DNA from 2 places in the Erysipelothrix enhydrae genome. Region 2 is predicted to be linked to the other one. Evidence: a T-box and tRNA genes for the amino acid it is inferred to sense, from the RefSeq annotation. Region 2 holds a T-box; the other holds one or more tRNA genes.
The links. A T-box is a leader RNA that pairs with one kind of tRNA and senses whether it is charged. The one in region 2 lies ahead of thrS (threonine--tRNA ligase), so its partner is inferred to be a tRNA-Thr.
Positions count from the first base shown of each region.

Region 1 (16,647 bases), 820 kb from region 2:
TCACATTTCCAAGTCCAACCAACACAATTCCCAATAAAACTAAAGATGCTAAAAACTCTAACATCGAATAAAAGTTAAGAGGTAAAATAAAGCTTAATCCATAAGTAATTGCAGAAAGAACCAAACCTAATGCGATATAGATAATATTTTTATACTCTTTCATAGTTTCTCCTTATTTATATGGGAAAAAGGAGACTGTGTCTCCTTTAATAAAACCTACTTAATAATATTTTCTGAATCGATATCGAAGAAGTGACCTTTACTTAAGTTCATTGAAAGTTCGACTTCTTGACCTGAGCTGTATGCTTCATTAACTCCAAGACGAGAAATAAAGTCTTGTCCATCGATTGAAGCATGAACCATCGTTTCAGCCCCCAATAACTCTGATACAGAAATCAATGCCTTCACAATTGATTCTGGTTGTGAATCCAGAACAAGTGGTTCATCGTGAATATCTTCTGGACGAATTCCGAAGATAACTTCTTTTCCTTCGTATCCATTATCTTGGAGCACTTTATATTTCCCTTCTGGAATTGGAACATTTAGATTTTCACTTGCGATAAAGCGGCCATTTTCAACACGACCATTAAAGAAGTTCATGGCTGGTGATCCGATAAAGCCAGCTACGAATACATTATTTGGTGAATTATAAACCTCTTTAGGTGTTCCAATTTGTTGGACAATACCTTTTTTCATAATTACAATTCGGTCAGCCATTGTCATCGCTTCCGTTTGGTCATGGGTAACATAGATTGTTGTTGTTTTAAGACGTTGATGAAGTTTTGTGATTTCTGCACGCATTGCAACACGGAGTTTCGCATCCAAGTTACTTAAAGGCTCATCCATTAAGAATACTTCTGCATCACGTACAATCGCACGTCCAAGTGCAACACGCTGACGTTCACCACCAGATAGAGCCGCTGGTTTACGATCTAAATATGTGTCTAAACCTAAAATCTCTGCTGCATTCTTTACAGCCTTATCAATCTCATCTTTCGGCATCTTACGAATCTTAAGACCAAATGCCATATTATCATATACTGTCATATGAGGATATAAAGCGTAGTTTTGGAAAACCATCGCAATATCACGATCTTTTGGTTCGACATCATTTACCAAACGATCACCAATCCACAATTCACCAGAAGTAATATCTTCTAAACCTGCGATCATTCTTAATGTTGTAGATTTACCACATCCCGATGGACCAACAAACACAATAAATTCTTGATCTTGAATTTCTAGATTAAAATCCACTACCGTATCATGATCATTTTTATCATAACGTTTATAAATACTCTTTAAGCTAATATTTGCCATACTATTATCCCCTTTTACTTTCTTAATCCCATTATAATAAAGCGGTTACAAATATGATATAGTATTGTTGAACAAAGAAATTGTGCAAGGAGACCATATGACATTTAACGACTTACAAAAACTCTACCCTAGTGCTCGTATGAGCCAAATTAATAATGCGTCCGAATCAGAATTTGTCCTTTATGATGGACATCAATATTTGATGATTAGCCTTTCTGTTCTCAACCAAACAGAGAAAGATTTACTATCCTTAATGTTTAAAGAAAAAGATCAAAATTCAATGTGGTATCAACACCTTATTAATGGAGAAGCTTTAAATATCACGTCTAATAAGCTCTACCATTTCGTTCATTTCCATGTGAAATATTTAAACCAGAATCATGACTTGTGGCTAAAAACATTCAAACACTTCTTTACAACACCTCTTGATGCTTTCTATATTAATAATCATTCGGGTATTATTGTCTTAGATTCTAGAAATTATGACATCGAATCTCTTGAAGGTTTTATCGCTGCACTTGATGATGATTTTTCCACAAACACTTCCTTATATATAGGAGCGGATCGAATGCTTCATGATGACCTTATTGCCCTCTTTAAAGAAGAGACGTTATTATTTCATAAATCTGGATATCCAACACGTATCAACACCTTTGCGAATACCTATTTGAAAGCATATGTGACGCCAAAAATCAGATCAAGTTCAATTGGATCGTCAATTCGACAACTCATTTTATCTCAAGATGAAATGGTTGAAACGATCATATGTATGTGGAATCATGAAGGCAATGTAACTTCATCTGCACAAGCACTCTTTATCCATCGAAACACACTCAATTATCGTATTGATAAGTTTAATGAGTTAACTGGTTTATCCCTACGTCATTTAGATGATCTTCTTTTAGCCTATCTCCTGATTGTATAAATTGTTCTTTTTGGTTTCTTTTTAAGCCATTTTCTTTTACTCGTGAACATTTGGTGTATAATAAGTAAATGTATATAGGAGGTAAACTTACAAATGGATTTATTTGAAGGTTTAAAAGAAAAGATTTCCGGGAAAGACATTAAAGTCGTTTTTCCAGAAGGTATTGATGCACGTATTATCGGTGCTGCAGTACGTTTAGCAGCTGATGGACTATGTCATCCAATTATCTTAGGTAATAAAGAAGTAATTTTATCGTCAGCACAAGATTTAGGTTTCTTGATGGATAAAGTAGAGATTATCGATCCAGAAACTTACCCTGAAGACAAAAAAGAAGCAATGGTTGATGCCCTTGTGGAACGTCGTAAAGGTAAATTAGCTAAAGAAGATGCTTACGAGTGGATTAAAAACGTTAACTATTTTGGAACAATGTTAACATATATGGGTGATGCGGATGCTATGGTGAGTGGTGCAATTCACTCAACAGGTGATACTGTTCGTCCAGCATTACAAATTATTAAAACAAAACCTGGTGTAAGCCGTACAAGTGGCGCATTTATTATTTTCAAACGTCATGAGTCATACTTATTCTCAGACTGCGCAATTAACATCAACCCTAATTCACAAGAATTAGCAGAAATTGCTGTCGAAAGCGCAAAAACAGCTGAACTCTTTGATATCGATCCAATTATTTCGTTATTAAGTTTCTCAACTAAAGGTTCTGCAAAGAGCGACGAAGTTGATAAAGTTGTTGAAGCAACACGTATCGCTCAAGAACTTGCTCCTGAATATCAAATTGATGGTGAACTACAATTTGATGCTTCATTTGTACCGACAGTAGCTCAATTAAAAGCTCCTGAGTCAAATGTTGCAGGTAATGCACGTGTCTTTATTTTCCCAGATTTACAATCAGGTAACATTGGTTATAAGATTGCTCAACGTCTTGGTGGATATGAAGCGATTGGACCAATTCTTCAAGGACTTAACAAACCTGTGTCAGATTTATCACGTGGTTGTGTTGAAGAAGATGTTTATAAACTTGCAATTATTACAGCTGCACAAACTTTAATTAAATAATATTAGACACTCTTCGGAGTGTTCTTTTATTTTTTGAGAAGGATTGAATAAAAATATTAGATAAAATTAGCTTAATAATGCATTAAAACGGGCTTATTGTACCTTTTAAAGAACCTTTTATCGTTTCGCTAAAACTTTATCGAAATAATTGAAATAAATCGACTTTTAGTGTTGACTATATCAAGAAGCGTATGGTATATTATTAAGGCGTTAAGGAATACAAGCAAACGCAACAGACCTGGAGGTTTAGCTCAGTTGGGAGAGCATCTGCCTTACAAGCAGAGGGTCAGCGGTTCGAGCCCGTTAACCTCCACCATATATATGCCGACTTAGCTCAATTGGTAGAGCAACTGATTTGTAATCAGTAGGTTGGGGGTTCAAGTCCTCTAGTCGGCACCATTTTGAATAAGAATGGGGAGATAGCGAAGTGGCTAAACGCGGGTGACTGTAAATCATCTCCTTAGGGTTCGGCGGTTCGAATCCGCCTCTCCCCACCATTCTTTTGTCTCGTTAGCTCAGGTGGTAGAGCAACTGACTTTTAATCAGTGGGTCGTAGGTTCGAGTCCTACACGAGACACCATTCAAAATGCGGGTGTAGTTTAATGGTAAAACTCCAGCCTTCCAAGCTGGCTACGGGAGTTCGATTCTCCTCACCCGCTCCAATTAAATATAAACTGAAGATCGTATATTACGATCTTTTTATTTTATTCTTTGTTGATTGCATTGGTTTTCGATACAAGTCACAGCCAATGAATACCGAAAAAAAGTATTTTTTTATTATTCTCATATTTACAATCTCCAGAAGATTTGTTAAAATAATTAAGCAAGCAAACCTTGCGGGTGTAGTTTAATGGTAAAACTCCAGCCTTCCAAGCTGGCTACGGGAGTTCGATTCTCCTCACCCGCTCCAATTAATTTAAACCAACCGAGAAATCGGTTTTTTTTTGCTGTTTTTCAAGATTTTTTGAACTGTTTTGTATTATTATCCTCAAAGAATTGCTCTGATTCTATAACCGATTGACTTCGTATATCACACTCGTTATTATAAAAGTGCTCAAGATATGTGATCGAAAGCAAAAGCAGAATTTTTATTCTGCTTTTTTTGCCTTTATATTCAGTCACTTCCAAGTTATAATAGTCGAAAGGAGATTTATATGATACGTACATGTGATGCCATGGATTTAGAAGAAGCAATGGATTATGCTTGGTCTCATCAATCAAATCCTTTAACTCAATCATTTCCAAGGTATAAAACGAAATCCGAGTTTTCAAAAACAATAAAAAAATCACTTTGTCTCGCCAAGTACAATGACAATAACGAAATTATAGGCTTTGGTGCGTTTATGATTGCTGAAGATGATTGCATCATGCAGACCGTTGCAGGTATTTACGCTTCAGATGACTTTCAAGAAGTTCTACGTTCATTTGTAGAATATTTAAAACGTGCTTTCCCTAACTATCAATTACTTTGTGGTTTTCCCATTTCAAATCAAACTGCTCTTGAAACTTACGATGGCTTCGATGCAGTATTAATTGATGATTGTACTGTTATGCTCTTGGATGTAGAGCGTATTCCAAAACTAAAGCGTGCTACACTCCACATGGAACCACTCCTTGAATCGAATGAACAACGCTTTAAACATCATCATGACCAAGTAAATCCCGATATTTTTTGGTCTGCTGATAAAATATTCAGAAATAGAAAACCATGGTTGGTTTTTCTCGAGATGAGTAATCAATCCGTGGTCGGGTCGATCACGCTCAAAAAATATAATCGTGTTTATGCTGAAGTATTTTCTTTCTATTCAAGTATGGAATCAGCTTATGAGTTTTTAAATCGAACCGTACGTTATTGTGCCGATCAAGGAATTGAGGAAATTCTATTCTTTGTAGATACAGAAAATGCTATCGCCCTCGCTGCCGCAACCGCGAATGGATTTAGAGAACAAGATCATTACTTTAGTTTTAAAATTATGTTATAAAATATTTCCTGGGTGATTAACAAGAACCCTAAAAAAACACACGTAGATCCACTGTGTGTTTTTTTGTGTTAATGTTTTTTCTATTGCGCGATGCCACTCCGATAATTTTTTAAATCGCTCATCATTGCTAATTTTCGAATCCCATGATGTGTTTTTGGTACGGACATCAATGAGTGTTTCTTTATTCTTAAAAAATCCAGTTTGTAAACCCGCTAAGAAGCATGCGCCCAACGATGTAGACTCTGGGGTAAAGGACCGTTGAACATTCACATCTAGAAGGTCAGCTTGAAATTGCATCAAGAAATTATTGCTTGATGCGCCACCATCTACTTTTAAAGATTTGATTTTAATTTTAGAATCTTCCTCCATGGCTTTCATGATATCGTAGCTTTGGAATGCTATGGATTCTAAGGCTGCTCGAATGATATGATTTTTGTTTGTTCCTCGTGTTAATCCAAATATTGTGCCAGTCGCATCCATATCCCAATAGGGCGCACCTAACCCCGTAAGTGCTGGAACGAAATAGACACCTCCGCAATCACGAACTTTCTGTGCGAAATACTCTACATCAGAAGCATCATCAATGATCCCCAGTTCATCCCGTAACCACTGTATAACAGCTCCTGCTATAAATACCGACCCTTCTAATGCATATTCAATCTTTCCATCTAAACCAATCGCAATCGTAGTGAGAAGACCATTTTCACTCTCAACAAATTGTTCCTTAGTATTCATGAGCAGAAAGCATCCAGTACCATACGTATTCTTTACATCACCCGAATTGAAACATGTTTGACCAAATAAAGCAGCTTGTTGATCTCCGACAACACTAGAGATTGGAATTTGATATCCTTGAATGTTGGTATAGCCATACAAATGGCTACTATCGAACACCTTCGGCAACATGTTCATCGGAATATCCAATGCTTTTAAGATGGTCTGATCCCACTCTAAACGCTTGATATTGTATAACAGGGTTCTTGAGGCATTGGTATAGTCTGTTGCATGAACTTTACCGCCTGTTAGATTGTAAAGTAACCATGAATCTACAGTCCCAAACATCAACTCGCCCCGATCTGCTTGATCTCGAGCACCATCAACATGATCTAGAATCCACTTCACTTTTGTTCCTGAAAAATAGGCATCAATAATTAATCCTGTATTCTTCTTGATATAGTCTGATAATCCTTGTTGCTTTAGATCTTCACAAATGGATGCCGTACGACGACATTGCCAGACAATCGCATTATAAATTGGACGTCCTGTATTTTTATTCCATACGACAGTGGTTTCACGTTGGTTTGTAATGCCAATCGTCTCAATTTCCTCTGGGCCAATCCCTGCCCGAGCTAAGACTTCATTAAGAACACCACTTTGAGTTGCCCAGATTTCCATAGGGTCTTGTTCTACCCATCCTTGTTTTGGATAAATTTGGGTTGTCTCCGTCTGTGCTTTCGCAATGATGTTGGATTCTTTATCGAAAATAATAGCGCGTGAACTTGTAGTTCCTTGATCAAGTGTAATAATATAGTTCTTCATGATTATCTCCTTATTTGATTTTATTATACCATTCTGTTCTGAATCTTAGGTGATGATTTGTCTGTTTAAGTTGTTTATTGAGCTATTATGTGGAGAATAAATCACGTTTTGAATAATTAATCATATTATTTCGTTTTTTGCCTTTATTTGCTTTACATTGTTCAATTTGTTTGTTAATATAGTAAAGCATTAAGGAAGTAATTCGGAGGTTTAGCTCAGTTGGGAGAGCATCTGCCTTACAAGCAGAGGGTCAGCGGTTCGAGCCCGTTAACCTCCACCATTTTTTTTTGCTCAAATTTTTGCTCAAACTGCCGACTTAGCTCAATTGGTAGAGCAACTGATTTGTAATCAGTAGGTTGGGGGTTCAAGTCCTCTAGTCGGCACCATAATGTCTCGTTAGCTCAGGTGGTAGAGCAACTGACTTTTAATCAGTGGGTCGTAGGTTCGAGTCCTACACGAGACACCATTTAATATAAATTATAAGCATCATCTTGATGCTTTTTTTTTATGTCTCAACCATTAATATTAAATAAATATAATGAGAAAGCGATAACATCAAGGATATTTTACACATTCGTCGTAAAAAGTGATAAAATGAATGCAGTTTTGTTAAGGAGATTTCTTATGAACATACTAAGTCAATTATTTTTAATCCTCGCATTTTCTTATGCAGGTGAAACGATCACAACACTACTCCACTTACCTGTACCCGGAAGTATTGTTGGACTTTTTCTTTTATTCGGCGCATTACAGTTGAAGCTTATTAAAGTAAAACAAGTTGAAGAATCAGGGTCGTGGCTTAAGAATAATATGGCGTTTCTTTTTGTTCCAGCAACCGTAGGTATTATGCCTTATTTCGACATTATCCAAAAATCCTGGTTAAATATTACAATCATTTTAATCGTTTCAACCTTGATTACGTATATTGTTACAGGAGTTGTTGCTGAGTTTTTAAATAAGAGAGGTGTACATTAATTATGATTTCACTTTATAATAGTCCTCTTTTTGGACTTGTGCTTACTTTTGGTGTCTATCTTGGATCTCAACAATTACAAAGAAAATTCAAGTCACCACTTTTGAATCCACTCCTCATTACATCCTTAACAATTATTGTTCTTCTCACTGTGTTTGGTATCGATTATGAAAGTTATAACCAAGGCGGTAAGTTTTTAACCGCACTGATTGGCCCTGCCACAGTTGCACTTGCGATTCCTCTTTATAATAATCTCGATCTACTTAAAAAGTATAAAAAACTTGTGCTTATTAGTACACTGACAGGTGTTATCGTACATGCACTTTGTATTTTAGTTCTATCTTTAGTTTTAAATCTCGATTCGAAGATGATCGCAACAGTAATTCCTAAATCGGTTACGACCGCTATTGCGGCCGATGTTGCATTTAGTTTAGGCGGAATTAAAACACTTACGATTTGTATTGTAATTGTAACAGGAATTCTTGGAGCAGCACTTGCACCGATTATCAATAAGTGTTTCCATATTAATAACCCCTTAGCTCAAGGTCTTGCATTAGGAACCGCTGCGCATGCAGTTGGAACTTCTAAGGCAATCGAAATGGGTGAGTTACAAGGCACGATGGCTACGCTATCATTAATTTTAACTGGACTGGTTACCGTAGCACTAAGCCCGATAACATTGAAAATTATTACTGCTATAATGTAGATGAGGTGAATTATGAAACATATTTTATTTGTATGTCTAGGGAATATTTGTCGTTCTCCTATGGCTGAAGGTATATTTAAAAATTTATACGGAGATCAATATGTTGTTGGGTCTGCCGCTACAAGTTCTTGGGAACATGGGAATCCTGTACATCCTGGAACAGCATCTATTTTAGAAGAGATGGGGATTTCCACCCACGGAATGTTCTCATCACAACTAACAATCGACGATTTTTATCGATATGATTATATAATCGGAATGGATAAAAGCAATGTTGAAAACATCTTAAAGATTGCACCTAAAGGAACCGAACACAAAGTTTACCTATTCCTAGATCTTGTAGATGATTTAAAGGGACAAGAAGTTCCAGATCCCTATTATACTGGTGATTTCGAAGAGACTAAAAATCTTATTTTACAAGGCTCTCATGCATGGAATCAATTCCTAACTAAAAAAGAATAAACTTAAAGTTTATTCTTTTTTTATGTTTGTAATTAATTCACCTACTAAAGCCACGATTGGGAAGATAATCCATCCCGGGTGCCATAAGTTCATGGTAAATCCAAGTATGAGATACACCATGGCTGCAAGTCCCATAAGAATACCTGTGATATTTTCAATACGTTCCTCACGTTTTAAAGTTTCATTTAAACGAGCAGATCCAGCTTTACTTTTAGCCCATTCATGGCGTGTTGTGAGTGTTGCAATGTGAGTTTGATTTACACCCGCATTAATAAACAATACCACCGCAAGAGCGGTAATGACCATAAATAATAATGAAGAGTATTGTTTAATATGCATAAATTCTTCTAAATATACAACTGAGAATACTGCGATGATGCATAACGCCACACCAAGAACGATCGAACGAATAAAGAATGGTTGATAATTCTTTTGAATTTGATTAAGTCGTTGATACTGAACTGAGTCCACGATACCTTTATCTGTAATATCATCGTAGGTTGCGTAGAGCATACCATAGTATACAAAGAGCGTCACACCTACGATGAGAGAAAGAAAGAAAATAATCAGATTATCAAAAAACTCTGTTGAACCAATTCCAATCATAATTACTGCAACCCCTATTGAAATCATCATTGCGAATCTTCTAATAAATCTAAGATACTCATCAACGCGCGCAGTTTCAAGATAAACGATGTCTTCATCATCGACCATATTTAATCCAAGGGCCTCTTTGAGCTCTTCAATACTTCCAAACTCTCCAATTACTAGACCAATTGCCTCTGACTCTCGTTTTCCTTCTTCAATATACTGATTAAATTTCAACTCCATCGAGTCCGTCATGTTCATTTTGAGTTTTTCAACTTCATCTGTTTGTGGCAGTGATTTAAACATCACTTCGATATAATCTAAAATTTGATTCATAATGTCTCCTCCTGATTTTGTGTAAAAATATCTATAATTTCCTTCACAAGATTCCACTCAACACATTTCTCAAGATAGTATTGGTTCCCTGAATCTGTAATATGATAGTAAGTTCGTTGACGACCTTTTGTTTCTTCTCCACCACTATATGATTTGATATACCCGTTTTTTTCGAGACGGGCGAATGTGGAATAGAGCGTTGTTTCTTTTATAGTATACTTTCGATTTGAAAGTTCTTGGATCTTTTGGCCAATCTCATATCCATATGAATCATTCGAGCGCAAAATATAAAGAACAATCGTATCATTGTATCCTCTCATTACATCACTACTAAGCATTGAACCACCTCTACTTCATCTGTCGTAGTAAATATAACACATCTACTACGACAGGTAAAGTACTTTTGATTTTTATTATTAATTTCTCACATAAAAAAAACCAATCGCACATTCGCAATTGGTTGGTAATTAAAAATCAATAACAACAATTTCCGGTCGGGCAAAAATTCGAATCGGTATAAGATTAACGGTGCCACCTACACCAGAAGTAATGTAGATACTATGATTTTTGTCATGGACTAAACCATAACGATAGCGTTGTCCGTACTCGCTATGATTCGCAGCAGGTGCATAAAGACCAAAGAATGTTAATTGTCCACCATGAAGGTGGCCTGCTAAGGCAAAATCGATATCTGCATCACTATCTAATTTAGGTGCATAATCTGGATTATGAGTGACAAGTAAATTTAGGCTATTGTCATACTTAGGGAGTTTTATTTTTCCACGTTTATAGTCATCCACACCAATTATATTCATACCATGGAAGCGAACAACTTCGTTTTTAATAACTTGTACGTTCGCATATTTCAAACCTTCTAGCGAGGTTTCGAGATCACGGTAATCATGATTTCCCAATACACCCACTTTAGGTGCTTCAATTTCTTTTAAGTAATCAAAAATGCGATTGTTTCTGCGATGCTTTTGGTGAATATAATCTCCCCCTAAGATTACTAAGTCAGGTTCAAGACTATTCGTTTTATTGACAACATTTTGTGCAGCATGGTCTAGAAAATTACGACCTCGATGATCAAATTGAAAGTCAGAAATGAACACAATTCTTTTCCCTCTCAATTGTTCAGGAATATCTTTTTTTACTTTAAAATCCTTTATATTTATTTGTTTTGTTTTGAGCCAATAGTATTCCAGTAATCCGTAGAGCACTAAAACTACTATAAGAATAAAAATGAATAATACAATTTTAAATACCATAGGTCACTCCGTTCATAAACTTATAAAAAGTTTGGAAACAAACTATATCACGTTCAATATTCGTTGTCATCGATAACACATGTTGATTTAAGATAATCATTTTGATAAAGGATTCGTAATCCATCGTTGAGAAGATCGGGCTTATGAACAAAGTTGGAAAGTTCATCATGAATCAGTTCCGCATAACCACCGGTAATCAACTTAGTGCACTTCATTCCTAATTCTTTTTCCATCATTGTTGCAAGACCTTGAATTTGCGCAACCAAGCCGTAGGTAAGTCCCGACTGAATGCAACTATGTGTGTTAGTCCCAATGACATTTGGAGGAACTTCAAGTGATACTGTGGGAAGATGCGGTATATAGTGGACAAGAGCATCCAGAGATGTTTGTATCCCTGGAATAATTACACCTCCAGAAAATGCACCCTCACTATCAATGACACTTATTTTTGATGCACTTCCAATGTCAGCGATAATTATAGGCGTTTTATACTGTGAGAAAGCACCAACTGCGGTCGCAATAAAGTCCGCTCCAATTTCATTAAGATTATCTAATTTCACCTCAAAATTTTGAATATTATCAATCGACACATTATAGATACCGCAAGTAAATTGTTGTGTTAAAACATCAACAATCATATTTGTGATGTTTGGAACAACACTTGATAAGACCACAGCCTCAATATTGAATTCCAGCGATTCAAGATGGGACGTGTAATACGAAACAACATTATTTTTTTCAGTAATGATTCTCTTTTTATAAACTATTTGATGATTTTCATAACCAACTATTACCGTATTTGAGTTACCAACATCGATTGTTAAGATCATAATCTTACCTCTTTTCATAATTACCATACACCATTTCATCATAATATTCTATAATTCATGATACAGATTTCTACGTCTGTATCATGTATGTAAGACCTGAATCTTCAAGTTTTAGTGGTAAATCAATTGAAAATAGTGAAATACTTTTTATCAACTTTACCCGATAACGACCCGCCTCCCGTTTAGTTTGAATTGAAGTGCCATTACACATCTCTAAATCCGCTGTCTGAATTTCCGAGCTATGATAGTGATTCATTCTGGTAATCACATGTTCCTTACATAAAGCCAAGTTGTTTTGTTTATGATTTAGGTCAATAATACAAAATAATACACAAATGGAAACCATCATAAGTATTATTTGTAAGTATCCTTCAATTGCTTGTTTCATTAATTACGTGTTGTCATTGTTTGCCACTGATTAAGGAGTGTTGTTTTCAACACATCTTTAAATTCATTCGAAAAAACAATCATACCCGTCGCAATTACGGTTACCACAAGAACAAGTCCATATTCCTCAAAAAAAGCTTTTATACAACTCACCCCCCTTCCATGAGTGATACAACCACAAGTCCCATTAAAAGTAAAAATAAAATACCTACACCCACGAGCGGAACTAAACCCATTGCACTAATTTGCGTAATTTTCATTTCTTTCTTCTGATTTCTGGAGAACATAAGCCAATGATGTGATTCCGCAATCATCGCATTAAGACGTGTAGATGCATCATCAGTACCTGCTGTACCCACTCGATGAAGTACCTTCATGACTCTTCTTACCTCCAAACTATCGTAGTCTTTTAGGAAAGCATGATAAGGATCGATTGACGATGGATGCATTTCAATCCCCTTCACAAGTTCGTTAATAGAATAGCGTAGTGACTTTGGTGCAATCTCACCACTTGTCTTGATAGCTTGATAAACCGTATTATAGGCTAATAAGCATTGCAGTTCTCTTAGCCATATCGGAAATTCATATAAAAGCATCGAGAGTTCTTTTCTATACTGACGGTATGCTCTCAAAAAAACTAAACCTTCTATAAGAAAAAGCATGATAGATCCGAATAAAACAGCTCTCCTACCACTTAAAATGCAAGGAACCAAAATATACAATAAGTTTTTATGAAGTTTCATATTACACGATGGAGTTACGCGCGTTATTCGCTGATATCTACGATATAGTTTCAGAAATAATAAATCTAACAACGGTTCCCCAAATATATGGACTATAAAAATATAGAGAACACTGATACAGAGCCTAATCAATACATTCTTCCTCGCCAAACCATGATGCTTTCATTCCTTTCATTGTTTCCATAAGAACAATTAAAATCACAATCAAAAATCCAGTTACTGCATACTGATAAAGCCATGAATGGACAATTTCCACAGTTTCACTTAACATTCCAATCGAAAGATAAGCAATTCCAATACTCATTATAGTGAGTAGTAATACCTTTAATCGCATCCCTAATAGTTCTTGATTTAGTTTTTCTGTATATGCCTTCCACTGATCGAGATCTTCTTCATAACTAAGAAGTGCGTGATCGAGTCCGGCATTTCCATATGTTTCTGCCATTTCCATAATTACAGCGAGCGTTACAACAAGATAATGTGTCGAGATTTTTCTATATGCACTAATTATGGATTCTCCACATTCGATTGCACTCAATATGATGTCTGTATACGATTTGAAAGAGGGTTCAGTAGATACAATATGTTCTAAACATGGCAATACTTTTTCCCAGTTTCTAAAAAACGATGCATTTGAACTTAGAAAAAGATACAAAGATTGAAAGTTGTTTTTTTGATTTTGATAACAACAAATAATATGAAGTTGCATAACACCACAACAAATCGAGAATACACTCAGTAAGGCGATAAATGAAGTCTTAAGTCTAAATAAAATTCCGACAGAGACGATGGAAATAAGTAGGATAAGCGCGACCAAATAGAGTTGATAAGCCTTGAACATACCCATATGGAGATTCGGTTTAGTAATACACTTCAATGCTTGTACAAAATCGTGACGATTACGATAAATATATATATATGCAATTAATAAAACAACTACCATTTTACACCATACAATTCAGCTTTTTCCTTAATCAATTCTGGAATTTTAGACTGTAGACGTTTACCTTTAAATGTATACAATCGATAGTGACCTTCACGTGTATAGACAACAATTTCTCGAACATAACGTTGAATCCCTGCAGAAGAAATTTTTAAATCAATGTGGATACCAATATTAATTGCGTCAAAGATTTTCTGCTCATTTATATATTCAGTCGCATTGATTGGCGTCATCTGTTGAATTCGATCCGGAATTTCCATCGCACTTCGTGCATGGACCGTACTCATAACACTCGCACCAGTGGAAATGCATCTTAATAAATCAACGATTTCCGCGCCTCTCACTTCACTCAGTAATAACCAGTTTGGTCTTTGACGCAAACTCGCTTTAATCGCTTGCGAATAGTTGAAACGATCATCAACTTTAATTTCTACTGTGTCTAAAGGCGGATAAATCTGTTTGAGGTGTAATTCATAGGAATCTTCAATTGTAATGATTCGCTCATCACGACTGATATAACCCGCCAAAAACTTAATCAATTCAGTCTTACCTGCTCCCGGGAGTCCACTTACCAAGATATTACACTTAGAACGTACCGCATACTTTAAAAATTTTAGAGCAGAAATACTCATATAGGACGAAGATTCAATATACGATTCACTCAGACGCAACTTAAACGTTGTCTTTCGAATTGAGACACTCAAGAAGCGTGTAACACTTGGATGAATGACACTGATACGCAAGTCATTCAAATCAGTTTCGAGCACAGGATGTTGTTGGTTAAATGGTAGATTAACAATATTTGATAGACGTGAGCACATTCTCCAAATGATTTCATGGCTCGAAAAATTACGATGTACGAGCCTTCCTCTTACTAAATCATCTATCCATAAATCCACACCATTAAAATTAATATCTGTAATATTTTCATCCTCTACAAAAGGTGTAAGCGGACCAAAATCAAATGCTGGTGTTAAAATGTTCTACCACCTCTTTTTGTAAATCATTTATTACACTTGGAATACCACTACAAATCACTACCGATAAATCTCCCATTTCTAAAGCTCTATGAATGATACCTTCCACTTTTCGGGGAATCGCGAAACTTAGGACACTTGGTTGCTTTCCCACATCAATTTCATGTCCATCACGATCTCGTACGTTTACAACTCGAACACCTTTCAGTAAGGGAATTATCCTACTCCCACCATCAAATTCGCGAATTTTTACACTTAAATTTACGTAATCACCAGCCCTCAACAGATTCCCTCCTGTATTAATCATCGAGGCTTCTGCACTCATTAGTACTTCTTCAGGCTCGAGTAACAGTAGCGGTTTTCCGTGTGCGTCATCAAAATGCTCAAAGTCACGTCGATCAACAATTTGCCCCTTATACACCGTATGTCCAAGTCGTACATACCTACCAATGATATTCTCTTTATTACGAATCATAAATTCATTGATTCCTTTTTCTGGCAACGATATTTCCTCCAAATGATGATCTTCAATTTTTTCACGTTGTGTTAAATCGGTATTAAGGCGATAAACTTTTTCAAACCGACATCGAATCCGCGTCATTATTTCAATAAAACTTACGATCATAATCACACACAATACGGATAGTACAACTTTTCTTTTAATTAAAACCCCTCCTCAATCATCAATTCCCCAAATACAATATCCAATCCCCTTACTTTCGTTTTATATATAACCTGCAGCAACTTTGGATAAAAATGATACGAAAGATCGACTATTTCACCATATTGATCATTCATTAGTTCCGCAAATGCAGTTTTAAGATTATCATCAGGATGCATTTCTTGGATTAGAATTTCCAAAGCATTTCGATATTGAAATCGTTTTTGTTGATATTCACGTTTAAAAACAGAAAACGACAACATCGAAAGAAACAACATCATGACCAAAATGACATATCCATAGGCCAAAACAATACTTTTCATATATCACCCACTTTTAATTAAAGTTCAAAACAAATATTTCCTATCAAGAAAATAAAAAAAAGCAGACTTTCGTCTGCTTTAGTTCGGTTTAACAACCAAGTTAACAATTTTATTTTTAATTACAATTTCTTTGATTACGGTCATGCCTTCAAGATTCTTTTGAACTTGAGCTTGATCATATACAAGAGCTTTTAATTCATCTTCTGGTAAATTATTTGGTGCAACGAATTTAGCGCGTACCTTACCATTAATTTGAACAACAATCTCTAATTCATCAAGTACTAATTTACTTGGATCAAATGTAGGCCATGGTTCGTAACTAATATCCCCATTTCCAGATACAATTTCGTAAAGTTCTTCACCCAAATGAGGTGCGAAACAAGCAAGCATTTTAATAAAACCAAGCGCATATTCTTTATAGAGTGTCTCTGCTTTATATGCTTCATTCACAAAGATCATTAACTGTGAAATTGCTGTATTCATACCAAATGTTTCAATATCATGTGTAACTTTTTGAACCGTTTGGTTATAAACAAAATCAAGGCTACCATCATTGGTTTCGGTAATTTTATCTGACTCAACCATTAAACGGTAAACGCGGTCAAGCCAT
Region 1 covers NZ_CP125807.1:859,826-876,472, reverse strand. The annotation lists gene LLS04_RS04380 (hypothetical protein) at 1-163, opposite strand, end outside; gene LLS04_RS04375 (ABC transporter ATP-binding protein) at 217-1,320, opposite strand; gene LLS04_RS04370 (helix-turn-helix domain-containing protein) at 1,418-2,245, shown strand; gene pta (phosphate acetyltransferase) at 2,339-3,319, shown strand; tRNA gene LLS04_RS04360 (tRNA-Val) at 3,560-3,635, shown strand; tRNA gene LLS04_RS04355 (tRNA-Thr) at 3,643-3,718, shown strand; tRNA gene LLS04_RS04350 (tRNA-Tyr) at 3,733-3,816, shown strand; tRNA gene LLS04_RS04345 (tRNA-Lys) at 3,824-3,899, shown strand; tRNA gene LLS04_RS04340 (tRNA-Gly) at 3,908-3,981, shown strand; tRNA gene LLS04_RS04335 (tRNA-Gly) at 4,156-4,229, shown strand; gene LLS04_RS04330 (acyl-CoA acyltransferase) at 4,474-5,301, shown strand; gene glpK (glycerol kinase GlpK) at 5,296-6,840, opposite strand; tRNA gene LLS04_RS04320 (tRNA-Val) at 7,045-7,120, shown strand; tRNA gene LLS04_RS04315 (tRNA-Thr) at 7,151-7,226, shown strand; tRNA gene LLS04_RS04310 (tRNA-Lys) at 7,231-7,306, shown strand; gene LLS04_RS04305 (CidA/LrgA family protein) at 7,465-7,815, shown strand; gene LLS04_RS04300 (LrgB family protein) at 7,818-8,519, shown strand; gene LLS04_RS04295 (low molecular weight protein-tyrosine-phosphatase) at 8,532-8,981, shown strand; gene LLS04_RS04290 (permease prefix domain 1-containing protein) at 8,991-9,905, opposite strand; gene LLS04_RS04285 (PadR family transcriptional regulator) at 9,902-10,243, opposite strand; gene LLS04_RS04280 (metallophosphoesterase) at 10,373-11,173, opposite strand; gene LLS04_RS04275 (type III pantothenate kinase) at 11,227-12,003, opposite strand; gene LLS04_RS04270 (hypothetical protein) at 12,074-12,259, opposite strand; gene LLS04_RS04265 (hypothetical protein) at 12,391-12,543, opposite strand; gene LLS04_RS04260 (hypothetical protein) at 12,540-13,022, opposite strand; gene LLS04_RS04255 (beta-carotene 15,15'-monooxygenase) at 13,258-14,076, opposite strand; gene LLS04_RS04250 (CpaF/VirB11 family protein) at 14,070-14,897, opposite strand; gene LLS04_RS04245 (CpaB family protein) at 15,037-15,678, opposite strand; gene LLS04_RS04240 (hypothetical protein) at 15,717-16,037, opposite strand; gene leuS (leucine--tRNA ligase) at 16,116-16,647, opposite strand, start outside.
Region 1: it has a tRNA-Thr gene. The T-box ahead of thrS (threonine--tRNA ligase) is inferred to sense a tRNA for this amino acid. The anticodon was not compared.

Region 2 (16,647 bases):
TACAAGGTACAGCAGCAGATATTATCAAAATTGCAATGATTAAAGCAGACGAATTATTGACGTCAAACAATTATAAATCATCAATGATCCTACAAGTTCATGATGAACTTGTATTCGATGTTTATGACGATGAACTGGAACAAATTCAAGATTTAATGGTATCTGTTATGGAGCACATTGTCTCATGGCCTATTGATTTGAATGTTTCTGTGGATACAGGTAAGGATTGGTATTAATTATGCCTGAATTACCAGAAGTTGAGACAATTATACGCACCCTTGAGAAGTCTCTCAAAGGTAAACAAATTGATTCAGTCAATTTTATTTATCCAAAACTGCTCGAAGATCAATCAGATTATCCACTCGAGAGTCTCGTCGGATCAAACTTTAAAGCGTTTCATCGTCGAGGGAAATACCTCTGGTTTGAGATGTCGAATGATTTACATTGGATTCTTCACTTAAGAATGGAAGGGAAGTTTCATCTTTACGATTACGATAAAGCACCATCTAAGCACACTCACTGTGTTATTAATTATGATGGGGGCACGATTCACTATTTAGATACACGAAAATTTTCACGGATGGCTGTCGTGAAAGACCCACTGAAATATTTAGAAACGAAAAACTTAGGTTATGAACCGTTTGACTCAAATTTAAATGGTGAATACGTCTATCAGAAAATTCACCATTCCAAACGCGTTATGAAATCAATATTATTGGATCAAAGCATCATTGCCGGAATTGGTAATATTTATGCAGATGAAATTCTTTTTGAAACTCAAATTCACCCACTAACTACGGGTTCGAAAATAACAATGAAACAGTGCGACTTACTCGTAGAGACGACGAAAATTATTCTTCGTAACGCAATTAAAGCTGGAGGAACAACTGTGCGTTCATACACTTCATCGCTTAACGTATCAGGACGGTTTCAAATTAACCTTAATGCATATGGGAGAGCAGGCGATCCGTGTTCACGATGTGGTTCAATTATGAAACGCATCGTTGTATCGGGTCGATCAACTGTATTTTGTGAAAAATGTCAGAAGGTACAAGTATGAAAATAGGAATCACAGGAACAATTGGCTCGGGAAAGTCGAGTGTAAGTCATCATATCGTCGATCTGGGTTATCAGGTGTATGATATGGATCGTTTAACACATTCATTTTATGAACCAGAGGGTATTCTATATGAGTATATTATCGAATTATTGGGCCCTGAAATTCTCCGGACTGATAAAACGGTGGATCGTCAGTTGATGTCAGAAATATTATTTTCGAATACTAATTTACTTGAACAACTTGAAAAAAAAGTTTTCTCTGAAGTTAGAGTATTTATCCAAGATATTCAAGATGATAAAAATTCGATGATATTTTTTGAAGTTCCGCTTCTTTTTGAGTCAAAGATGGAAGATTTATTTGACTGTATTATCATGGTCAGTGCAGACTATGATGTTCGCATCAAAAGGTTATTAAATCGTGGCATGAAGACTGATGATATCAATCTAAGGGTGAATCGGCAGTATTCGGAAAAGATAAAAGAAGAAAAATCAGACTATATTCTATATAATAATAGTACGGTTGTTGATTTAAATCAGGAAACTGAGAAATTAATTGAAAAAATAAAAAAGGAGGAGTCAATTGATGCAAGAAGTCGTATATAAAACAAATGTAGATTTTAAAATAGCCCCTGATCAAATGGAGTCATTGATCCTCTTATATCAACCCCTTTTTTCATATCCTGCATTAAGTTTATATTTGACACTATATGAGTTTGGTCAATTTGAGTCGGAGGTGCCAATTAAATCATTGACACATATGTTACACCTTGGGACTTCTGACTTAAACAATTATCGAAAAGAGTTAGAGCGTTTTGCACTTATTCGAACGTATGATACGGGTGTTTTAACCCTTGTTCTGACACCACCGCTCAGCCCTCATGATTTCTTACAGCATCCTACCTTTGGAAGACTCTATGCAATTGTACGCGGAAATGAAGCTTTTATTGAGGTTTGTTCACGTTACCGTAAAAGTAATTGTGTTGAATTGGATAATGAAATATCCGCAAGTTTTGATTTGTCTCGATTATCATCCTGGGATGAGTCGTTAGAAGAATCATATACATCAAAACGCGCTGAAGGAACAGATACAGATCGTAAGCATAAATTCGACGTTGAGGGCTTCTTTAAGTCGATCAGTAATGTGATGTATCCACGAGCATTTCGAACTGAAGATGTTCGTGAAAAAGTAGGGGTGTTTGGTTCTTTCTATAATCTAAACTACTTAGATATGAAATCTGTATTAATGGCTTCAACAAATTTTGAAACCGGTGATTTCGATTCGAAAAAGTTTCAGTATCTCATAGAAAAAAATCACGGAACACAAAGTGTTGAAAGTGTTTCTGATCCTTACGAACTTGATCCTGTCAGCTTCTTGGCTTATAAACAGGAAGATTCATTCATCATTGACGCGGATCGAAAACTGTTAAAATCTTTAGAGCATAATTTCGGTTTTGATAACAAAGTCATTAATGTACTTGTAGAGTATATTCTAGAAACAAATGACAAAAACTTAAACAGAGGATTTGTTGAAAAGGTCGCATCATCATGGAAACGTCGTGGTGTAAAATCATTGGAGGACGCTCTTAAAGAACGAGAAGCGCCTAATCTTTCAAATAATAAGCGTGTACCGAAACCAAAGGTTGAAGTTGTAGCGCCAACCTATTCCACAGATACTACAATTGATAAAGATGTTGATGAACTAAAATCTCGATTAAAAGGGATGTTAAGTAAAGGAGAGATCTAGATGAGTTTACGTAATCTAAAATTTGAGTTATCCGATGAACAAGTTCAAAAGCGTGTCGAAACGTTTGAACGTTTACGTATCTTACCAGAAATAATCGATTTTATGGAACGATTTGAGTGTCCCGATTCGATTGTCGAAGCGAATGCGTTTCAATTCAAAAATTGGGTTCTAAATAAACGAAAAGCTGAATCATACTCAGCCCAAGAACTTGAAAATGATCCAAGTTTGGGTCAATATGTAGACCTAATTTATGATCAAACAACTGGGATCTTATCTGAGCAGATTTTCGAACTTCCAATTGTTCGGGAAATTGCGGAAGAAAATGCTTATTTAAGTCAGTATGTTATCTTTGATTTACCACTTAGTTTACACGATGCATTATTTTCTAAAATATCAATTGAAAATGAAAACCCAAATTATTTAGGTGTTCTTGAAGATATGATTAACTTTGTTGAAAATGACAAACCAGGATATTATCTTTATGGCAATTTGGGTATTGGAAAGAGTTATTTAAGTGCGTGTGTTTCAAACGACTTTGCTAAGAGTGGTCGAAATGTGGCATTTATTCATGTACCGAAACTTATGAGTCATTTAAAGCAATTATTTACACATCCAACTGAGATGGAATATACATTAAGAAAGTTAAGAAAAGTACCTTTACTTGTTTTGGATGATTTGGGAGCGGAACCAATCACGTCATGGAGTCGTGATGAAATCTTATTGTCGATTCTAAATGAACGCCTCGAAAACAAAAAAAAGACGATTATAACAAGTAATTACAGTCCTGACATGCTTGTTGACTTATATAAACTCGATAATAAGGGGACATCTGATGAGATTCGAGCTAAAAGATTAGTAGATCGTATCCATGCTTTAACAATCCCATATGAAATGGTGGGTCAAAATCGACGAAACAAGTAATTTATCAACATTTTGTAGAGAAATAGCAATAAAATAGTGGTATGATTACAAGAGAGGTGAATTATGAAGAAGATTGGCATATTAACTTCAGGTGGTGATGCTCCGGGCATGAATGCAGCGATTCGTGCCGTTGTCCGTTCTGGTATTTCAGCCGGACTTGAAGTATTTGGTGTTTTTGACGGATACGAAGGCTTGGTAAACGATAATATTCGTAAGCTAAGTCGTGGTGATGTTAGTGACATTATTATTCAAGGTGGAACAATTTTAGGGAGTGCACGTCTTGAGGACTTTAAGCTTCTTGAAGTTCGTGAAAAAGCTGTAGCGAACTTAGAGAAACACGGTATTGAAGGTTTGGTTGTCATAGGCGGTGATGGAAGTTACCGTGGTGCGATGGCACTTACAGAGATGGGGATTAACTGTATTGGAATTCCAGGTACCATTGACAATGATATTGCATCTACTGATTACACGATTGGCTTTGATACAGCATTGAATACAGTTATTCTTAATGTTGATAAGCTCCGTGATACTTCGAGTTCACACCATCGTTGTTCAGTTGTAGAGGTTATGGGAAATCGATGTGGTGATTTAGCCCTCTATGCTGGACTAACTACAGGTGCGGAAGTAATTATTACAAAAGAAACAGGATATGATGAATCAGAAGTATTAGAACGCTTAAGCAAAATTGAAGAAGTGAAGAAAAAACGACATGCAATTGTTATCATTAGTGAAAAAATAACAGATGTAGAACTTCTAGCGCAAAAGATTTCAAGACATACTGGTTTTTCTGGCCGTTCAACTGTTTTAGGTCATATACAACGTGGTGGATCACCGACAGCGCGTGACCGTATTTTAGCAACACAATTCGGTGATAAGGCAGTAAGACTGCTTATCGCAGGTGATGGCGGAAAATGCGTCAGCATCTTAAACGAAGAAATAGTAGCAATCGATATTGATGAAGCATTGAAAATGCCTAAAAAATCAAGTAGAGCGCTGTTTGAATTACATGACAGATTGGTATAGGAGGATAAACAATATGCATGAAATGAAAAAAACTAAGATTATTTGTACTATCGGACCCGCTTCCGAATCACCAGAGATGATTGAAAAACTCGCAAACGAAGGAATGAATATCGTTCGTTTTAACTTCTCACACGATGTTCAAGAAAATCATTTACGTCGTATGAAAGTTGTTCGCGAAGTTAGCGATCGAATTGGTATTAACCTAGGGATTCTTTTAGACACTAAAGGTCCAGAAATCCGCTGTGGCGATATGGAAAATGGTGCACTTGAATTTGCAGAGGGCGATATTGTTCGTGTAGGTTTTGATGCAGATTATTTAGGAAATAACGAACGCTTTACTTTATTAGTACCAGAAGTTTATGAAGATGTTAAAGTTGACGATTACCTACTTATTGATGACGGTAAAATGAAACTTACAGTTATTGATAAAAAAGATGGCGATCTTGTATGTCGTATCGATAATCCTGGTCTTATTAAAACACGTAAAGGTGTTAACGTACCTAACGTAGTGTTAAGTATGCCTTTCCTTTCTGAAAAAGACCGTGCAGATATCACATTTGGTGCAGTTAATGGTATTGACTATGTTGCGGCATCATTTGTTAGACGTGCACAAGACGTCCTAGATATTCGTGAAGTTATTGAAGCAGCTGGAAAACCCGATATCCAAATCATTGTTAAGATTGAAAACCAAGAAGGATTCGATAACATCGAAAGCATTCTTGAAGTTGCAGATGGTGTGATGGTTGCTCGTGGGGACTTAGGTGTTGAAGTAAGTACACACTTAGTTCCAATTTATCAAAAACAAATCATTAAAACAGCAAACAGAATGGGTAAACCTGTAGTTACAGCGACTCATATGCTTGAATCAATGCAACAAAACCCACGTCCAACACGCGCTGAAGCTAGTGATGTTGCCAATGCAATTTTAGACGGTACTGATGCAATTATGCTTTCAGGTGAATCTGCTGTTGGGGCATACCCAGTTGAAGCGGTTCGTACAATGGCAGAAATTGCGATTGCTATGGAAGAAATTATTCCTTACCGCGATCGTTTACGTCATTCAATTAAATCATCAAAACGAACAATTCAAGATTCAATCGGGATTTCAATTGCTGAAACAGCATTAAACCTTGATGATGTTGCTGCGGTAATTGCATTTACTCAAAGCGGCTCAACTGCTAAACGTATCTCAAAATACCGTCCAAACGTTCCTGTGATTGCTGTTACTTTCACTAAAGAAGTACAAAATCGCCTTGAAATCGTATGGGGTGTTAAACCAGTTGTTTCAGATATCCGAAATGAAATGACAAACGATGATGAAATTGCAAATACAATTGCTAAAAACTTCGGAATCGAACCAGGTAAAAAAGTTATTATTGCTGCTGGATACCCAACAGGTACCGGTAATACAAATACAATGAAAATTATTGAAATAAAATAAGGAGATTGTTATGAATAAATATATCGGAGTTGATTTAGGCGGTACGAATGTACGTGTGGCTGTTATTGATGAAGATGGAAAGATTCATGAGCAGGTTAAGAGCGAATCATACGCACTTGAGGGACCAGAAGTTGTTTTAGATAACATCATTTCGATGATAAAAAACTTAAAACAATTTGACGAATGTGTTGGAATTGGACTGGGTTTACCTGGTCCAGTTAACACAGAACTTGGGTGCGTAACCTTATCTACTAACATGAAAGGGTTTACGGAGTATCCGGTAATTGATTATCTTAAAAAACATATAGATTTACCAATCTATATGGATAATGATGCAAACGTTGCAGGTCTTGCTGAAGCACTAGTCGGTGCAGGTAAAGGCAACAACGTTGTGTATTATTTAACGCATTCTACGGGTATTGGGGGGGCACTTGTATTTAATGGACAAGTGCTTTCTGGTCACAAGGGGTATGCGGGTGAAGTCGGTAATATCGTGATAGATCGTGAACGTGTTCGACGTTCGGACATTAATACTTTAAATGCGGGTGCGGTTGAAAATGAAGCAAGTGGTTCGGCATTAGTTCGTAAAGCTCAAGAATTGATTGATCCAAAAATTCAGTCTGCAGAAGAAATTTTCACCCTTATGGAACAAGAAAATGAACAGGCGATTCAACTTATTGATGAAATGTCTTACGATTTCGCAATGATGCTCTCTTCAATTGCGCATGTATGTAATCCACATATTTTTGTAATTGGTGGTGGTGTTACGAAATCAAAAAACTTATATTGGGACCGTATGATCGGTTACTATCAGGAACTCGTTCATGAACAAATGAGAGATACTCAATTTGTTGAAGCGAAGTTGGATGAACCTGGTGTAATAGGTGCGGCGATGTTGTGTTACTCGAAAGAAGGTCACAGATAATGAATGATTTATTAAAAAAATATGCTAAACTTGCGGTTTGTTCAGGTGTTAATGTACAAAAAGGACAAACAGTTTTAGTAAATGTTAAAGCTGAGCACTATGAGTTTGCTCGTTTAATTGTAGAGGAAGCTTATGCAGCAGGTGCTAAAAAAGTTGTAATCAAATTTGGTGATGATCATATTGCGAAAATGCATGTTCAAAATCAAGATATTGAAACACTTACCGATATTCCTCAATGGCTTATTGACGAATACGATAGTTATTTAGATGAAGATTTATGCCGTCTCTCTATCTACGCACCATCACCAGGGCTAATGGCTGATGTAGACGGTGATAAACTGGCTGCACAAGCTAAAGCACAAGGACTAGCTTTAAAGCGCATGCGAGAGTATACGATGGCGAACCGAGGACAGTGGTCTTTAGTGTCACTTCCAACTAAAGAATGGGCACATGTTGTTTTCCCGGATCTTGAGGTTGAAGAAGCGTATGAAAAACTGTTAGAAGCTATTCTTTATGCCGTACGTATTAATGAAAATGATGATCCAGTTTCAGCTTGGGAAAAGCATAATGCAAAACTATCACATCAAAATCAAATTTTAAACGACTACAATTTCAAATCTTTACATTTCAAAAATGCTAAGGGTACCGATATTGTCGTTGGATTGGTTGATAATCATGTATGGGCTGGCGGAGAAGAAGTTTCAGAACGTGGCTATACATTTAATCCGAATATGCCAACTGAGGAATCATTCACCATGCCAGATCGCCTTAACGTAAATGGAATTGTCTATAGTACTAAACCATTAAACTATAATGGTAAGCTTATCGATGAATTCTGGCTGAAATTTGTTGACGGAAAAGTTGTTGAGTTTGACGCAAAACAAGAACGTGAGACACTAGAACAACTTTTAAATACGGATGAAGGTAGCCGTCACATTGGAGAAATTGCACTCATTTCACATCAATCTCCAATTTCTGACTTGAATATTTTATTCTATAACACGCTTTTTGATGAAAATGCATCATGTCATATGGCCTTAGGCCGTGCTTACCCAATGAATCTTAAGGGTGGTACTGAAATGACTGATGAAGAATTACTTGCCCATAATGCAAATGATTCATTAAATCATGAAGATTTTATGTTTGGTAGCGAGGATATGAGTGTTGTAGGAACGACACACGATGATAAAGAAATTGTCGTATTTAGTGAAGGTAATTTTGTAATTTAGTTGATATTTTTTTACTATTGATGTATAAATAATATATAAACAGTGAAGAGGACAAAAATACGTTGTTTTGAACTAGAGAGTGAAGTGGTTGGTGAAAACTTCTCGTAGAATATGCGTATTTACCACCTCAGAGTTGGATTTTAGAAAAAATCCCGTATTCTGGCGTTAACAGTTTAAGTGCACAATTTAAATTGTGAATTAAAGGTGGTACCGCGTAAATTCGTCCTTTTGGATGGATTTACGTTTTTTATTTTTTATAGAGGAGGTTATTATGGTAAATATTAGAGAAGACGAACGTCTTAATATCTTGAATCACTCATCAGCACACTTACTTGCTCATGCTGTGAAGCGTCTATATCCTGAAGCAAAGTTCTGGGTTGGGCCTGTAATTGAAGACGGTTTTTATTATGACATGGATTTAGGGGATCAAGTTTTAACAGAAGAAGACCTACCTAAAATTGAGTCAATGATGCGTAAAATTGCAAAAGAAGATAAACGCATTACACGTGAAGAGTTAACAAAAGAAGAGGCTTTAGAAATTTTTAAAGATGATTCATATAAAATCGATATTATTAACAATCTTGAGGATGATGCAACAATAACAGCATACCGCCAAGCAGAATTTATTGATTTATGTCGAGGACCACATGTCGAAACGACAAAGAAAATGAAACATTTCAAGCTTCTTAAGGTTTCTGGAGCATATTGGAAGGGCGATTCCAATAACAAAATGCTTCAACGTGTCTATGGAATTACTTTTGAAACTGAAGAAGATCTTAACCAGTATCTTGAATGGTTAGAAGCAGCGAAAGCACGTGATCATAAGAAACTCGGAAAAGAACTTGAACTTTTTATGATGAGTGAATTTGGACCAGGGTTCCCATTCTGGTTACCAAATGGTATGACATTGCGCCACGCATTGGATGAGTATTACTACAATGCACATATCAAACGAGGATATGTATTTACACAAACCCCAATGATGTTAAATAAAGAGTTGTGGGAAGTCTCAGGTCACTGGGAAAACTATCGTGAAAATATGTATACATCAACAATCGATGATCGTGAATTCGCAATTAAACCCATGAATTGTCCAGGAGGAATGCTGGTCTATAAAAACGGTTTGCATTCATACCGTGATTTACCAATTAGACTTGCTGAGATGGGACATGTTCATCGTCATGAGGCAAGTGGTGCTTTGAACGGTTTATTCCGCGTTCGTTCTTTTACTCAAGATGATGCTCACTTATTTATGCGTGAGGATCAATTACAAGATGAAATTGTAGAAATTTTAGATTTCATTGATGAAATTTATTCAACATTTGGTCTTTCTTATTCAATCGAGTTATCAACTCGTCCTGAGGACAAATATATTGGCGACATAGAAGTTTGGGATCGTTCAGAACAAGCGCTTAAAGAGGCTTGTATGGCTGCTGGTGTCGACTTTAAGATTAATGAGGGCGATGGTGCTTTCTATGGTCCTAAACTAGACTTTAAAGTAAGAGACTCATTAAACCGAGTGTGGCAATGTGGTACAGTCCAATTGGATATGAATCTTCCTGAACGATTCGACCTCACATATGTTGCGGAAGATGGTAAGAAAAAACGTCCAATCATGCTTCATCGCGCTATTTTCGGGTCAATTGAACGCTTTATTGGTATTCTTATTGAGCACTTTGCAGGTGGTTTTCCAGTTTGGATGGCTCCAAAACAAATTGAAATCATACCAGTTAATACGGAGTTCCATATGGATTACGCAAACGAAGTCTGCAATCTTCTTTTAGAAAAAGGTATTCGTGCACATGTTGATGGTCGTAATGAAAAATTAGGTTATCGTTTACGTGAAGCACAGAAGAATAAAATTCCACTTCAATTAATTATTGGAGATAAAGAAATTGAAGAACGTAGCGTCAACGTTCGTCGTTATGGTGAACGAGCACAAAATCCTTTTGATTTAGATGCATTCATGCAAATGGTTGAAAACGAAATTAATACACGTTATATTCATAAAATCGAAAAATAATAAGTTCATTAATATTTTGAACAATTAAATAGAATGAGCATTAGTGCAGAGGTGTATTAAAGCTCATTTTTTGTTCTTAGTTGATTCGTGATTTATAACGATTTCAAATTTATCCCTAAATAAATGATACCGGTTACATATATTTGTGACATTTCTATTGATTATCAATATAAAATTCGATACGATATAGACACAAGGAAACTTGTATGGAGGAAACAGATGAAAAAACTATTTTCTAGTGTTTTAGTTGTCTTGTTAGCTCTTACTCTTACCGCTTGTTCAGGTGGAGAAAAAGCACAAGATGGAAAAGGCGCAGAAATCGCTTTGATTACTGACGTTGGTACAATTGATGACCGCTCATTTAACCAAGGTTCATACGAAGGCGTTAAACAGTATGGAGATGAAAATAAAGTTACATATACATACTATCGTCCCGTTGCGAAAGACGACGAGGCATACTTTAACGAAATCGAAAAAGCGATTACTGAAGGGGGCGCTAAGGTTGTTGTTATGCCAGGATTTTTATTCGCTAACGCAGCATTTAGAGCACAACAAGAATTTCCGGATGTAAACTTTATTTTTGTAGACGGTGCTCCATCGGAGACACCTCAGTCAGAGCCAGTTATTGGTCCTAATATGTATTCAGTTGTTTGGGAAGAACAACAAGCTGGATTCTTAGCAGGATATGCTGCAGTTAAAGATGGCTATACTAAATTAGGTTACATTGGTGGTATGAAAGTTCCAGCTGTTGAAAAGTTCGGTTTAGGTTATGTTTACGGAGCAAATCACGCAGCTGAAGAATTAGGTGTTACAGTCGATATGATGTATAAATATTCAGGTACATTTGAAGCGTCACAAGAAGTTCAAATGTTAGCATCCGGCTGGTATGCAGGTGGAACTGAAGTCATCTTCGTTTCTGCTGGTGGTGCTGGACCTTCAGTCTTTAAGGCTGCAGAAGATAAAGAAGCTAAAGTTATTGGGGTCGATGTGGACCAAGCAGGCGAAAGCGAAACAATTATTACATCAGCATTAAAAGAACTTCAACTTGCTGTTTATGAAGGCTTGAAAGCACACTATGATGGAAAATTCCCAGGTGGAACACAACATGCTTACAATATCAATGATGATGGTGTCGGATTACCAAAGAACTTCGACCGTTTCAAAACATTCAAACAAGAAGATTTGGATAAAGTTATCTCAGATATGAAAGCGGATAAAGATGGTGTTACTTCAGCAATCAAGAAACAACATGCTGATGATTTCTCAGATGTTATCAGTGATCCAATCTTGAAAAACATTAATATCACATTTATTAAATAGTTATTATTAAACGGCTTAAGTGCCGTTTTTTTTCGCGTAAGTGGAAAAATAAGTGTTTGAATCTCGAACTTTCACTTGATAAAGTTAAAGTGCAAGGGGGATGATTATGAAATCCAAAATTATTATTTTATTGATAGGTTTATTTTTGCTTGGAGCATGCTCTTCAAAACCAACAGAAGATCAAACGACTTCTGAAATTGCTTTGATAACGGATATTGGTACGATCGATGACCATTCATTTAATCAAGAATCTTGGGAAGGTATTATTGATTTTTGTAAGGAACATAATGTTTCGTATAAATATTATCGACCAGAAAATAAAGATGATATTGCATTCTATAATGAAATTCAAAAAGCAATAGAAGAAGGAGGCGCTAAGGTCGTAGTTTTACCGGGATTTTATTTTGAAGCAACTGCGGCTAAAGTACAAAATGATTTTCCACACACTAAGTTTATTCTGATTGATGCTTTACCAAAACCTAATGAGTCAGGAACAATCGAAATTCGTGATAATCTCGTTCCAGTTTTATTTAGAGAAGAACAAGCTGCTTATCTAGCCGGATACGTCACTGCACTTGAGGGTTATACTAAAGTAGGATTCGTGGGAGGTGCTAAGATTCCTGCGGTAGAACGTTACGGAATGGGTTTTGTAAGAGGCTTGCAAGAAGGCGCTAAAAGTATAAATAAAACTATTGATCTCAAATATAAATACTCTGGGGCATTCGAGCCATCTACAGAAGTACAAATGTTAGGGTCTAGTTGGTATAACGAAGGAACAGAGGTTGTTTTTGGCTCGGCGGGTGGTGCCGGTCAGTCGATCATAAAAGCTGCTGAAGATGCAGATAAACGTTATATCGGAGTAGATGTTGATCAATCGTACTTAAGCAGTAAAGTGGTTTATTCTGCGACTAAGGGTATTCGAAAAACGGTCACAAGTCTTCTTGTAGATAACTTCGAAGGTAAATTTCCAGGTGGTAAACAACTCAGTGTTGACTTAAACAATGAAGGTGTTGGCTTGGCTTTTGATGAATCCAGATTGAAACAAATTGGTAAGATAGAAATCGAGGCACTTCTTGAGAAAACAAAAAAAGAAATTCAAGACGATAAATTAGTAATACTAACAGAACATGATGAACAGGGAGATGTTTTTGCGGATCAAAGTTTATTTCCAAATCTAAAAATTGATTATTATCGCTGAGCACTAAGCTCAGCGATATGTATGTTTTATAGTGTTGAAAGCGCTTGCTAAAACGTGTTGAAAATGCTAATATTTAGGTGAACATAAATCATATTCTATCGGGGGATGATTGAAGTTAGAACCCATCACAAAGGGTTAATTCACGAACAAACAGTTTTAATCTAACGCTTCAATTGAATAGAGCATGACGGTTTATAGTAAAAAAATAATACGGGGATGATGCTTATTAAAAATCGACAATTGGATATCAAGTATGCTTGATATTTTTATTATTTAAATTTTACTGTTTTATCGTTCTTTTTTTGTGTATGATATGTTTAAGGAGTGTAAGGGAATATGAAAAATATTGTTGAAATGAATCATATCACCAAGACGTTTCCTGGCATTAGAGCCAATGATGACGTCACAATTTCACTTCGTGAAGGGGAAATTTTAGCGCTACTGGGTGAGAATGGTGCTGGAAAGTCAACGTTGATGTCTGTGTTATTTGGGATGTACCAACCAGACTCGGGAGAAATTGTCATTCGTGACAAAGTTACTCAAATCAATAACCCTCATGAGGCAACCTACCATAAGATTGGTATGGTACACCAGCATTTTAAACTGGTTGATAATTTTACGGTTACTGAGAATATTATTTTAGGAGTGGAAACGGTTGAACGGGGAATGGTCCGTCTCGGAGATGCTCGTAAAGACATTATCGAATTAAGTAATCGATACAATCTAAATGTAGATCCAGATGCGAAAATTTCGGATATATCAGTAGGAATGCAACAACGTGTCGAAATTCTAAAATTACTTTATCGTGAAAGTGATGTTATGATTTTTGATGAACCGACGGCTGTTTTAACGCCACAAGAGATTCAAGAGTTAATGGCAATCATGAAGCAACTTCGATCCGAAGGAAAATCAATTATTTTTATTACCCATAAATTGAACGAAATCAAAGAAGTGGCTGATCGTGTGTCGGTTTTACGCAAGGGTAAATTTATTGGAACCGTCAATGTAAAAGATGTGACCGTCGATGAAATGTCCGAAATGATGGTGGGTCGAAAAATTGATTTAAATATCGATATGAAACCGCTAGAACGCGGTGAAGTCGTTTTAGAAGTTACCAATATTAATGTTGCTTCTTCGCATGGAAATCATGATGCCGTTAAAGCAGCATCGTTTGCATTGCATGAAGGTGAAATTGTAAGTATTGCGGGTATTGAAGGTAATGGACAACATGAATTGGTTTATGCAATTGCAGGGATGTTACCAATAACACAGGGTGAGATTGTGCTTAAAGGTGAAAGCATTGAAGATAAATCAATTCGATACAGAAATACTCATGGAATATCGCATATTCCGGAAGATCGTCACAAAGATGGCTTAGTTCTTGACTATAAATTGGATTTCAACCTTGTTTTAAAACAATATTTTACAGACCGCTTCCAGAAAAATGGAATGCTTCGTTTCGACAAAATCGAAACGTATGCACGTAAGATGATTGAAAAGTTTGATATTCGAAGTTCAAAAGGACCGAGTTCTGTTGTACGCAGTATGTCTGGTGGAAATCAACAAAAAGCTATATTGGCTCGTGAAATCGATATGGGATCAGAAGTTCTAATGGCTGTTCAACCAACACGAGGTCTTGATGTAGGTGCAATTGAATATATACATAACCAACTTGTAGCTCAACGCGATGCTGGGAAATCTGTTCTCCTCGTATCGTACGAATTATCTGAAATAATGAACATCAGTGATCGAATTCTTGTGATGTACAATGGAGAATTTGTAGGTGAATTTAAGCCAGAAGATATTACGCAACAAGAACTTGGCTTATATATGGCTGGAGCAAAGCGGGGTACTCTAAATGGCAAAAACTAGTTCGATTGGTACAAAAATTAAAAAAATCTTTGCAAATGAAGGGAATCATGCTGTTATTGCATCCTTCCTTGCGATAATCATTGGATTATTTGTTGGGTTTCTCGTAATCTTACTTACGACCCCACAATATGCATTAAGTGCATTTTGGATTATTCTTAAAGGTGGTTTCCACCATAACCTACGTGGTATGGGAAATGTTCTCTTTAGAGCAGCACCCATTATTCTAACGGGGTTATCTGTCGGATTCGCATTTAAAACGGGTCTCTTTAATATTGGGGCTTCTGGACAGTTTACAGTTGGTGCATTTACGGCTGTCTATATTGGTGTAAACTGGACTTGGATGCCTGCCGGTACTGGTTGGATTGTAGGTCTAATTGGTGGGGCTCTCGCTGGAGCACTGTGGGGTGCGATTGTAGGGGTCTTGAAGGCTTATCGAAATGTGAACGAAGTTATTGCTTCGATTATGTTGAACTATATTGGTATGTATGCCGTAAACTATCTGATTACCAATACTGCATTCGATTCTGTTCATTCACGTACTTTACCACCGGTAAATGCATATTTACCGGTATTGGGTTTAAACAAGATTTTTCCCAGATCATCGGTAAATATTGGAATTGTAATTGCGATTGTGATGGCAATTTTGCTTTATATCGTTTTAGAAAAAACAAAGTTTGGATTTGAACTGAAAGCAGTTGGATATAATCGTCATGCGAGCCGCTATGCGGGTATCAATGAAAAAAAATCAATCATTCTATCGATGACGATAGCAGGGGCTCTTGCGGGCCTTGGTGGTGCAGTGATGTACCTTGCAAATGTTGGAAAATACATGGATGTACTTAATGTTCTTCTTACAGAAGGATTTGACGGGATCTCAGTAGCTTTACTTGCGCAAAGCAATCCTATAGGTATTATTCTTTCAGGTCTCTTTATAGCACATATTACGTATGGTGGTAATAATCTTCAATTATTTGGTCTTGAGCCTGAAATTATCTCTGTTATCACCGCTACAATTATCTATGTGAGCGCACTTACAATACTTCTTAAAGGATTTATTGCGAAAGTGACGAAAAATTCCGGAGGTGATAACTGATGAACACACTTGCATTTATTGTTCAACAGATGTTGTATGTTGCAATCCCATTACTTGTAGTTTCACTTGGAGGCTTATTCTCTGAGCGTGGTGGTATTGTAAATATTGCTTTAGAAGGGATTATGGTATTTGGTACCTTCTTTGGAGTTATCACTCTGTTTTTCCTTCAGAACCATATGTCTGGTCAATTACTTTACATTGTTGCCATGTTAGCGGCCATTCTTGCCGGCGTTGTTATGGGAGCTGTACATGCGTTTGCCGCAATAAACATGAATGCGGATCAAACTATTAGTGGTACAGCCATTAATATGTTTGCGCCAGCATTTACAGTTTATATCGCACGACTCTTATATTCGGTTAAAGAAATTCCGTTCAGAAATGAGTTTCTCATTCGAAAGGTACCATTTTTGTCAGAAATACCCATTATTGGTAAGTTGTTTTTTACCAATGCGTATATCTCAACCTATATTGGAATTGCAATCCTCTTTATCGCAACCTTTGTTATTTATAAAACACGATTTGGTTTGCGATTAAGATCAGCAGGAGAGAATCCACATGCTCTTGATGCAGCAGGTGGAAATGTAAAACGTATCCGTTGGGCTGGAGTTCTTATATCTGGAGCACTTGCAGGGCTTGGTGGACTTATCATTACAGTTCCAATCAGCACATCATTTACAGGTACTGCAAATGGTTACGGGTTCCTTGCGTTAGCGATTCTTATTTTCGGTCAATGGAGACCTAAGACAATTTTCTTTTCATCTCTATTTTTCGCTCTTGCATTAACGCTATCCAATGTTTA
Region 2 covers NZ_CP125807.1:1,684,395-1,701,041, reverse strand. The annotation lists gene polA (DNA polymerase I) at 1-236, shown strand, start outside; gene mutM (bifunctional DNA-formamidopyrimidine glycosylase/DNA-(apurinic or apyrimidinic site) lyase) at 239-1,060, shown strand; gene coaE (dephospho-CoA kinase) at 1,057-1,662, shown strand; gene LLS04_RS08285 (DnaD domain protein) at 1,643-2,803, shown strand; gene LLS04_RS08280 (ATP-binding protein) at 2,804-3,724, shown strand; gene pfkA (6-phosphofructokinase) at 3,788-4,747, shown strand; gene pyk (pyruvate kinase) at 4,761-6,188, shown strand; gene LLS04_RS08265 (ROK family protein) at 6,199-7,113, shown strand; gene LLS04_RS08260 (aminopeptidase) at 7,113-8,342, shown strand; T-box leader at 8,376-8,573, shown strand; gene thrS (threonine--tRNA ligase) at 8,614-10,365, shown strand; gene LLS04_RS08250 (BMP family lipoprotein) at 10,585-11,685, shown strand; gene LLS04_RS08245 (BMP family lipoprotein) at 11,792-12,883, shown strand; gene LLS04_RS08240 (ABC transporter ATP-binding protein) at 13,220-14,755, shown strand; gene LLS04_RS08235 (ABC transporter permease) at 14,742-15,848, shown strand; gene LLS04_RS08230 (ABC transporter permease) at 15,848-16,647, shown strand, end outside.